One region of the Lysinibacillus sp. FSL M8-0216 genome, then DNA from elsewhere that is predicted to be linked to it. Evidence: riboswitches for the same ligand, from Rfam matches in the RefSeq annotation. Region 1 holds a riboswitch; each other region holds the start of a gene.
The links. A riboswitch is a leader RNA that binds a small molecule or an ion and turns the genes downstream of it on or off. The one in region 1 is predicted to bind cobalamin.
Positions count from the first base shown of each region.

Region 2: it holds a riboswitch for cobalamin, as region 1 does, so the genes downstream of both, MKX57_RS22145 (hypothetical protein) here and MKX57_RS14660 (energy-coupling factor ABC transporter permease) in region 1, are expected to answer to the same signal.
Region 3: it holds a riboswitch for cobalamin, as region 1 does, so the genes downstream of both, MKX57_RS02505 (ABC transporter substrate-binding protein) here and MKX57_RS14660 (energy-coupling factor ABC transporter permease) in region 1, are expected to answer to the same signal.

Region 1 covers NZ_CP152007.1:2,985,008-2,988,229, forward strand. Annotated here, with positions in the region: gene cobJ (precorrin-3B C(17)-methyltransferase) at 1-89, opposite strand, end outside; gene MKX57_RS14655 ((2Fe-2S) ferredoxin domain-containing protein) at 94-465, opposite strand; cobalamin riboswitch at 609-791, opposite strand; cobalamin riboswitch at 1,053-1,238, shown strand; gene MKX57_RS14660 (energy-coupling factor ABC transporter permease) at 1,382-2,128, shown strand; gene MKX57_RS14665 (energy-coupling factor ABC transporter substrate-binding protein) at 2,130-2,402, shown strand; gene cbiQ (cobalt ECF transporter T component CbiQ) at 2,408-3,181, shown strand; gene MKX57_RS14675 (ATP-binding cassette domain-containing protein) at 3,178-3,222, shown strand, end outside.
Region 2 covers NZ_CP152007.1:4,462,217-4,465,438, reverse strand. Annotated here, with positions in the region: gene MKX57_RS22155 (hypothetical protein) at 1-376, shown strand, start outside; gene MKX57_RS22150 (glutathione peroxidase) at 465-1,010, shown strand; cobalamin riboswitch at 1,113-1,312, shown strand; gene MKX57_RS22145 (hypothetical protein) at 1,473-2,030, shown strand; gene MKX57_RS22140 (ABC transporter substrate-binding protein) at 2,014-2,964, shown strand; gene MKX57_RS22135 (tyrosine-protein phosphatase) at 3,100-3,222, shown strand, end outside.
Region 3 covers NZ_CP152007.1:521,469-524,690, forward strand. Annotated here, with positions in the region: gene MKX57_RS02500 (acyl-CoA dehydrogenase family protein) at 1-1,056, shown strand, start outside; cobalamin riboswitch at 1,116-1,299, shown strand; gene MKX57_RS02505 (ABC transporter substrate-binding protein) at 1,443-2,414, shown strand; gene MKX57_RS02510 (iron ABC transporter permease) at 2,411-3,222, shown strand, end outside.

The DNA of each region.
Region 1 (3,222 bases):
TGTTGTAAAGCCTCTACTGCACGTGTCGTAATATGCTTAAAGTCTCCAGGCCCAAAGCCTACTACGAAAATTTTCCCTTTTTGCGCCATGTTTTTACCCCTCTTTCACCTTTTCAATCCCTTTAATGGCTGTTGTTTGCGCTGTTCGCTGTAATGTCCCTTCTCGAAGTGTAAAAACATGATCGTTATATAAGGATTCATGATGCAAATCCTGTACAAGTGTTCTAGCATGCTCCGTTGACGGTACACGATACCAATTCCCCTGAGGGTAAGCAATCACAACACAAGCATCCTTGCATCGTCCATTACAGCGCGTTCTTGTCGTATGTATTTCTTTATCTAGTGCGTTACGCTGTATTTCATCTCGTATAGCTTGGGTAATTTCCTCCCCATCCTTGTTCATACAGCTACTGCCATTGCAAATAAAGAGATGTGTTTTCATCCCCTCTAAATTCCACGTTGTCATCTTATATCTCCCCTCATTTGCTTTTGGAAAAAAGAAAAAACCTTTACTCTGCCGAAGAGTAAAGGTTTGTAGAAGCCAAATAAAAACGAATAGATTGAAAGACAGATCCTCGCTTTTGCTTCAACTTCTCCCTCCGAAAAGTTTGCATGCACAATCTGATAAGCAGGTTTCCTGACTTAAGCTTCATTTTACTGTCGCACCTTCCCTAGTTTGCACAGGTGGCATTGCGATTTCATCAGCTATTACAGTAGCGGGGGCTGTATTGGACTTTCACCAATTTCCCTATTATCTCGAGTTCTTCGAGCACTTATCGACGTTTTATATGAAATTTTTAATCGTATACATAATAGAAAACTGTCTTAATCATATCTTATTATTTTAAAATTTCAATATTTCTTTAAAAAATCATGACAAATTTATCAATTTCATAGGAGGGGTGAAAGCTATTAAAAATTTGAATTTGCCTTCTTTAATCCTAAAAAACGTTAGTTATCAGAATTTTCGACATTGATATTCTATTTTTAATTTTTTATAAAAAAAGTATAGCATAATTATGGAAATTCGTGATACACTTTGTCGTGAAATCTCACAACTTACTATTTTTCGGTGTAAAATGCTCGTCATTTTGCTTAAAAGGGAAGCCGGTTTAAGTCCGGCGCGGTCCCGCCACTGTAATAGGGAGCTTTATAGAAAATGTCACTGTCCAATGGATGGGAAGACCTATAAAGTGTTGAACTAGAGCCAGGAGACCTGCCGAACATAAGTGATCGTTTCAGCCTACGAGGATAGGTGTGCGGCTTAGCAGATGAAAATGTTATTTGCTTTTTTAGCTATGCACTTTTCCAACAACGGAAAAGTGCTTTTTTATTACGCACGCTACATTCTAAAAATCTATTTACAGTTTGGAGGAAAAAAATTGAAGCTGTCTTGGTGGAAACTTAGTTATTTTCTATTGGCTTTTTTAATGGTGCCAAAGCGTGCCTTCGCCATGCATATCATGGAAGGTTTTTTACCAATCGAATGGGCTATTTTTTGGTGGGTAATCTCCATCCCATTTATTATTTTAGGATTGCGCTCTATTCGTAAAACAATTGATGAAAACCCTGAAACAAAAATGATTCTGGGGCTGTCCGGTGCGTTTGCCTTTGTCCTATCAGCCTTAAAAATCCCTTCAGTTACAGGGAGCTGCTCACATCCAACAGGAGTAGGTCTCGGAACAGTATTATTTGGACCGTTAGCCATGAGTGTCATCGGGACAATTGTTTTATTATTTCAATCTTTACTTTTAGCTCATGGTGGGATCACAACATTAGGGGCTAATGCATTTTCGATGGCTATTGTAGGACCGTTTATCGCCTACTTTGTATTTAAAGGGGCAAAACAATTGGGGTTATCGTTTTCATTAGCTGTTTTCTTTGCGGCCATGCTTGGGGATTTAGGTACATATGTGGTGACTTCCATTCAATTAGCACTAGCCTTCCCATCTGAAGTTGGAGGCTTTATGGCTTCCTTTACAAAGTTCGCAAGTATTTTTGCCTTAACACAAATCCCATTAGCTGTGAGTGAAGGAATATTAACAGTTATTGTCATGAACTTCTTGAAAAAATATAATATTAGCGAATTAAAATCTTTACGTGTTTTCTCTACAAAGGAGGCGCACTAATATGAAACGAAATTTATTACTTTTAGCAATCGTCGTACTATTGGCGATTATCCCTCTTTTCGTCCAAAAAGGAGCAGAATTTGGAGGAGCCGACGGTGAAGCAGAAGCAGCCATTGGGGAGATCAATGCAGAATATGAGCCATGGTTTGATAGTTTGTGGGAACCACCTAGTGGTGAAATTGAAAGCTTATTATTCGTGCTACAAGCAGCTATTGGTGCTGGTTTTATCGGCTACTTTATTGGCTATATGCGTGGCAAGCATAAAGAAGGTTAAGGATTATGTTACTCATTGATAAGTATGCGTATCTCAATAAGCTAGCGTTCGTTCATCCGCTAGAAAAAATGATATTTTCATTAGGACTACTTTTATTCACGCTTATTATGAGAGATGAACGACTTTCACTCATTACATTTTTTGTAATGAGTGCTTTTATCATTTGGGGCGCGAAAATTCCACTAAACTATTATGCGAAGCTATTATTACTACCTGGTTTTTTCTTATTCACAAGTCTCTTATCAATCATCATTTCGATAGCTCCAGCAGCGCATACATTACCAGCCCATATGGGGGCATTTACGTATATGAACTGGACAATTTTTATTGGGAGAGCCAGTATCGCTACCGCCCAGCAACTATTCTTTATTGTACTTGGCAGTATAAGTTGCTTATATTTTTTAGTTTTAACGACATCTGTACAAGGAATTTGTTATGTGCTTCGACAATGGCGGCTACCTACTTTATTAGTTGAGCTAGTAGAACTCACCTATCGTTTTATTTTTATTTTTTTAGAAAGCATGCAAAAAATTCATTTGGCCCAGCAAGCCCGGCTTGGCTACCACTCACCCATGCAATGGTTACGTTCAGTGTCTATGCTAATTGCCGCGTTGTTTATTGAAATGTTTCAGCGCAGTCGAGAGCTTAATCATGCCATGCTGGCGCGTGGTGGTGAAACGGTTTATTGGCATGAAACGGGCGCCTATAGCAAAAAAAACTGGCTTGGTATAACGGCTATTTTTTTATTCCTCATCGTATACGGAGGGTACTTCTCATGACAGCATTTTATTTTAAACTAAACAACCTGTCATATGCCTAT
Region 2 (3,222 bases), 1.5 Mb from region 1:
TGCCGCACAAATTTTATGTGCTTTAGCTGCAAAAAGTGATCCCGAAGAAAGAGTATTAGAAGATTTTTTAAAGATTTGGGCTGTGACTTATGATGAAAAGCCCGTCACGGCAAGGCATACATTACAGGCTATTTGGAAAATTGGTTTAGCAGGTCAAGTACAAAGCGATTTAGTCGTATCTTATTTAGCCAAGAGATTTCAAACCTGTTTAGATGAAAAGCATCCTACTCTCATTCGCTATGATATTATTGTATCTTTAAAAAAATTATATGATCAAACGAGTGATCCTAAATTATTAGACATAGCCCATCGCTTAATTAATGAAGAGCAAAATGTTAAATATAAAAAGAAATATAAGTCAGCCATCCGTTCTTAGTAACGAGATGGTGTTTTTTGTGCAAACTCTTTGGTTATTAGGAGATTAGTCAACTATAATATATGAAAAAGACAAAAGGGGTTAGGGAATGAGCATTTATAATTATTTAGTACGAAAGCCGAATGGTGAAATTTTATCAATGGAAACTTTTCGAGGGAAAACGATGCTAATTGTTAATACGGCCAATCAATGCCGATTTACATATCAATTTGAAGACTTACAAAAAATGTACGATAAATATGGCAAAAATAATTTTGTCGTTCTAGGATTTCCTTGTGATCAGTTTGGCCATCAAAATCCTGAAGATGGAGAGGAAACTGCGCATCTTTGTAAGGTCAACTATGGAGTTTCGTTTCCCATTTTTGAACTAGTCCAAGTAAATGGTGAGACGACACATCCTTTATTTAATTATTTAAAACATGAAGTTGATTTTCGTGAATTCGGAAAAGCAAGCATGCAGGAGAAAATGCTTGCTGAGGCAATTGTTCAACTTGCTCCAAGCTTTTTAGATGGTCGTAATATTCGCTGGAATTTTACTAAATTCCTAGTAGATGCAAGCGGAAAAACCATAGCTCGCTTTGAGCCTACAGACTCACAGCTAGATATTGAGCAAGCAATTGAAAAAGTATTATAGTAGAGTGATTTTATGGAAATGAAAATTCTTCTAAAACGGCTATCATTTTTGTACGCAACTATTTTTTCCTATCAAACTATGATAAACTGCTTTACAAGTGAATTATTCTTGCAGAATAAAGGTGCTAGCTAGCATAATCGGGAATTCGGTATAAGCCGAAGCTGTTTCCGCAACTGTAAGTACAACTATTATAAAGATGAACCACTGTTTCATAGGAAATGGGAAGGTTCTTTATAGCTCTTATTTAATTATATAGGAGCGTTGTACAAGCCAGGAGACCGACCTTTATTTGAACGTATAACAACTCTTCGGAAGCTAGGAGGATATACGGCAAATACATAGGCAGTGTCGTGTTTCTATGACAATCATTATGTTATTTTAGTCGTTCCTTTGCGTGAGGAGCGACGTTTTTTTATGTTCTAAAAAAGTAAGGATTTTCATTATGAAAAGGGGGACAGCAGGTTGAAAAAAGATGCACGTTATTCTTGTTATCCTTTTATGCGAGAGAAGGCTTCAACTGTCGATTTTGAGATTCGCACAGATAGTTTAACAACGCATTTAGGGGCTGCACTAGCTATAGTGAAGAAAGAGGATGTCCAGGTTGTTGCAGATGATTTAACACAGATTTTACCTATGGCTTATCATGTGAATGGCTCGGTTCGTGGGAAGCTAGCAGTTACAGATGAGGATCTATCCTGGTTAAGTGAGCGCTATGATTTTTATGTAAGTCATGTGAAGGAAGAGATTCAAAATTTTGTTTTACCTCAAGGAACAGAGGCTGCTGCTGCTTTACATCTTTGTCGTAGTGAGGCGAAAAAATCATATCGAACTTTACACAAGGTTTCGGAAGAACGAGAGGTACCGACTATTCTCTTCGATTATTTAGGCTTATTAGCCAATGTATGTTTTGTAATGGCTGTCTATACGAATCAACAAGCTGGAATCGCTGAAATTCCGTTTATGAGTAAATCATATCCAATGAAAAAGAAAAAGGTGAATAATAATGAAGAAACTATTTAATTTACAATGGCTATCGGTTTTATTGCTAGCGCTCGTTTTAGCAGGTTGTGGAACTGCGGAAGATACAAAAAATAAAAATGTTACCCAAGATGAACAAAAAATTGAGCAAACAAGTTACAAAGTAACCGATGATCGTGGTGTAGAAATAGAGTTTAAGGAAGTACCAAAAACAGTTGTGTCCTTACAACCAAGTAACACAGAAATTCTATTTGCATTAGGGGTTGGCGATAAAATTGTAGGTGCCACTGAATATGATACATATCCAGAAGCTGCCCAAAAAATCGAACGTGTTTCTGATACTGTGAATTATAACAGTGAGCGAATTTTAGCGTTAAAGCCAGATGTTGTTATTGCGTATACGATTGGTGAGAAGGATGCACTTAAGCCACTCGAGGATGCAGGAATTAAAGTATTTGTTATTCAATCAGCGGCTACATTTGATGATGTATATGGAGATATCGAACAAATTGCAGCTGTTATGGATGTTAAGGATAAAGGAAAGGCATTAAACGAGGAAATTAAAGCAAAAATCGCTGATGTGCAAACAAAGATTAAGGAAGTAAAAACACCAAAAAATGTTTATTTAGAAATTAGTCCAAAGCCAGAAATATATACAGCAGGCTCTGGCACTTTCCAACAAGAAATATTAAATGCGGCAAATGTAAAGAATGTGTTTGCAGATTTAGATGGCTGGAAGCAAATATCTGAGGAAGATGTAATTGCGAGAAATCCAGACGTCATTTTAACAACAGTCAACTATACAGAAAATCCAATTGGAGAAATCCTTGCTCGTGATGGGTGGAATACGGTAACAGCTATTCAGAACAAGGCAGTTCAGTCCCTTGACACAGATATCTCAAATCGTCCAGGTCCACGTATCGGTGAAGCAGTTGAGCTTGTTGCTAAAGCTGTGTATCCAGAGTTATATAAATAAGATCGTAGAAAATGCTAGTTGTTTATTACAGCTAGCATTTTTTATTTTATTACCTAGTGTGAAAATTGGTATTAATGTAGTTTGTTCGATAGAATAAAGGTAAGAACGCTTATTAATATAGGGAGGTGTAGTTCAGTGAAGCAAATACAAAAAAATATTCCGTTTGAGGCCGTTTATAATTTCCGAGATATGGGGGGATATCAAACGAGGGATGGGCGTGTTATAAGAAATGGCTTATTTTATCGCTCTGCCGCACTT
Region 3 (3,222 bases), 2.3 Mb from region 1:
GAAAAGTATTTCGCCTCCAATGCAGGGATGTGTGGGGTTGCAATGGTATTGGCACGAATAGAGGGTGCACAAGCAGGCTCTAAAGGATTAACTCTATTTGCAGTTCCATGGCGTAATGAAGATGGATCGGCTAACCAACTTCGTATTCGACGACTAAAAGATAAATTAGGTGTGAAAGCCGTTCCATCTGGTGAGGTTGAGTTTGATGGAGCACTCGCTTATGTAGTTGGTGATCAAAATAAAGGGATTTATTATATGCTGGAGGCGCTTAATTTATCAAGAATTTGTAATGCTGTGGCATCCATTGGTATTATGCGCCGTGGCTTCTTAGAGGCGAAGCATTATGTGTCAAATCGATATACCTTTGGTAAACCTTTAACACAGTATCCTATGATCCAGGATACATTGGGTAAATATGCCGCTAAGCTGCATGTAGAAGTAGCCACGATTTTTGATCTTATTCAATTATACGATAAAGTGACAGGTGGTCAGGGAACAGAGCAAGACATCATCATGAACCGTTTATATATTGCCATTATGAAAAAGGAAACGGCAGAGCAGGCGGTCCATTATGCAAGTGAAGCAATTGAGCTACATGGCGGGAATGGCTATATTGAGGACTTTGTAACACCACGCTTACTGAGAGATGCGCAAGTGCTGACGGTATGGGAGGGTACGGCTAATATACTAGCTTTGGAGCTTATTCGCTTAGTGGATAAATACAGGGCACATGAATTGTTTGTTCAAGTGATGAGCAAGCGATTAGAAGTATTAACAGACCATTCATTAGTGAAAATCGTTCAAGAGCAATTGACTAAACTATCGGCAACCTTACAAATTTTTAGTACTCTCGATGAAGCGACAAAAACGTTTGAAGCAAAGGATGTTGCCAAAAAAATGGCTCAATTATATGAAAGTGTCATAGCCGTTGAGTGGGCACAAAAGTTTGGTGGGAAATATGATAAACTAGCGGATGTTTATTTAGAGCAAACTTGGTCATTACGAACGATCGGTGCTCCGATGAAAACCGTACAGTATTTTGCTGAAATCGTCTAATAACCTTTGGAGTCGCCTTGATATAGAGGCGACTTTTTTTAATTTCATGTATAATAAAATCAACTGAATATTATAAAGGTTCTTTACTTAAGTAAAGTGAAAAGGGAAATCGGTGTAATTCCGATGCGGTCCCGCCACTGTAAGTGTGAGTTTTTTCAAATGATGCCACTGAAGATTTCGGGAAGGCTTGAAAAAACGTACTGAGCACAAGCCAGGAGACCTGCCTTTATAGCATAGACATGACAGCCTACGAGGATAGGATGGTGGATTTTGTATCAGTTTTTTGGTGCGATTTTGACCCCTCATCATTCGAAGATGAGGGGTCTTATTTTGATGGAGGAATACTTCTAACACATGAACGCACAAATCAACGAAGGAGGATTCACATGAAGAAATTTTGGAAAATAGGGGTATCGGCATTTTTAACGATAGGGTTGCTAGCAGCTTGTGGACAAGAGGCGCAAAAAGACAATTCCACACCTACAGAAGAGCAAACACAACAAGAAACATCTAAGGCGGAAGAAGCAACATTCCCTATGACTATAACGGATGCTATTGGGAAGGATATTACACTAGAGGCTCCTCCTAAGAAAATAGTGTCACTTATTCCAAGTAATACAGAAATATTGTTTGGCCTAGGTTTAAAGGATGAAATCGTAGGGGTTACAGACAACGACGATTATCCACCAGAGGTAGTTGAAAAGGATAAGGTTGGTGGCATGGAGTACAATATTGAACAAATTATTGCCTTAAAGCCAGATATCGTTTTTGCACATGAATCTAGCATGTCTCTTTCGGAATCAGCCATAGCACAGCTAGAATCTGCGGGCGTGAAAGTATTTGTTGTAAAAAATGCCCAAGATTTTAATGAAACCTATACAACGATTGAACAGCTTGGGCGTGCTACAGGGAAATTACCAGAAGCTGAAAAAATCATTGCTGACATGAAGGCGAAAGTGGAAGAGGTTCAGGGGAAAGTGAACGACGTTGAACCTAAGAACGTTTTTGTAGAAGCCTCTGATGAACCTAATATTTATACAGCTGGTCAAGGCACATTTATGAACGCAATGCTGGAGATGATCCATGCAAAAAATGTAGCAGCAGACGGTGATAATTGGTATGAAATTGGTGCAGAAAAAATTATCACAAAAAATCCAGATGTCATCGTGGTGACATATAGTTATGTACCTGATATTTTAACAAAAATACCAAAGCGTGCTGGTTTCGATACAATTAATGCAGTAAAAAATAATGCTATTGTGCAAGTAGATGAAAGCACAACAAGCCGTCAGGGACCACGTTTAGCGGATGGCCTTGAGGAATTAGCAAAAGCTATCTACCCTGAGGTATTTAAGTGAAAAAAATAGCAACAGCCTATGTATTAACATGTACGCTTCTTATCATTAGCATCTGGTGTGGCGTAGCTATAGGCTCTGTTCATATTCCGATAGAAGTGCTGTGGAATCAGTCAGTTGATGAAACAGCTGCCAATATCTTTTGGAAAATTCGGTTGCCCCGTGTGCTTTTAGCGGGGCTAGTAGGAGCTTCTCTCGCCATTGCGGGAGCGGCTTTCCAAGGCTTGCTCAAAAATCCATTAGCAGATCCATATACATTAGGTATTTCATCTGGTGCTTCTGTCGGCGCAGTCATGACAATTTTTTTTAATATTTCTATACCTGTTGTAGGCTTGTATGCCTTACCTACCTTTAGCATGATAGGCGCAATTATTACAATGGTGATTGTGATGAGCTTTGCTAGAGTAGTAGACCGTTCTTTAAAGATGGAAACACTGATTTTAACAGGAGTTATCTTTAGTTCATTTTTAGGATCGTTAATCTCGTTAATGATTGCTTTATCGGGAGAGGAGCTACGCCAAGTAATCGGCTGGCTACTCGGTTCTGTTTCTATGCGTGGTTGGCCATATGTTCAAATGATTATTCCATTTGTCATTGTTGGTTCCCTTATGCTGTGGACTCAGAGACGTGAGCTTAATGTTCTGTTATATGGGGAAGAAAGAGCGAAGCATTTAGGTGTCAATGTAAAGAAAAGTAAGTATTTGATTTTAGTAGGTGGCTCCATGCTAACTGGAGCAGCAGTTGCTGTTTCAGGCACAATTGGCTTTGTAGGGTTAGTTGTACCACATATGACAAGAATGATTTGGGGCTC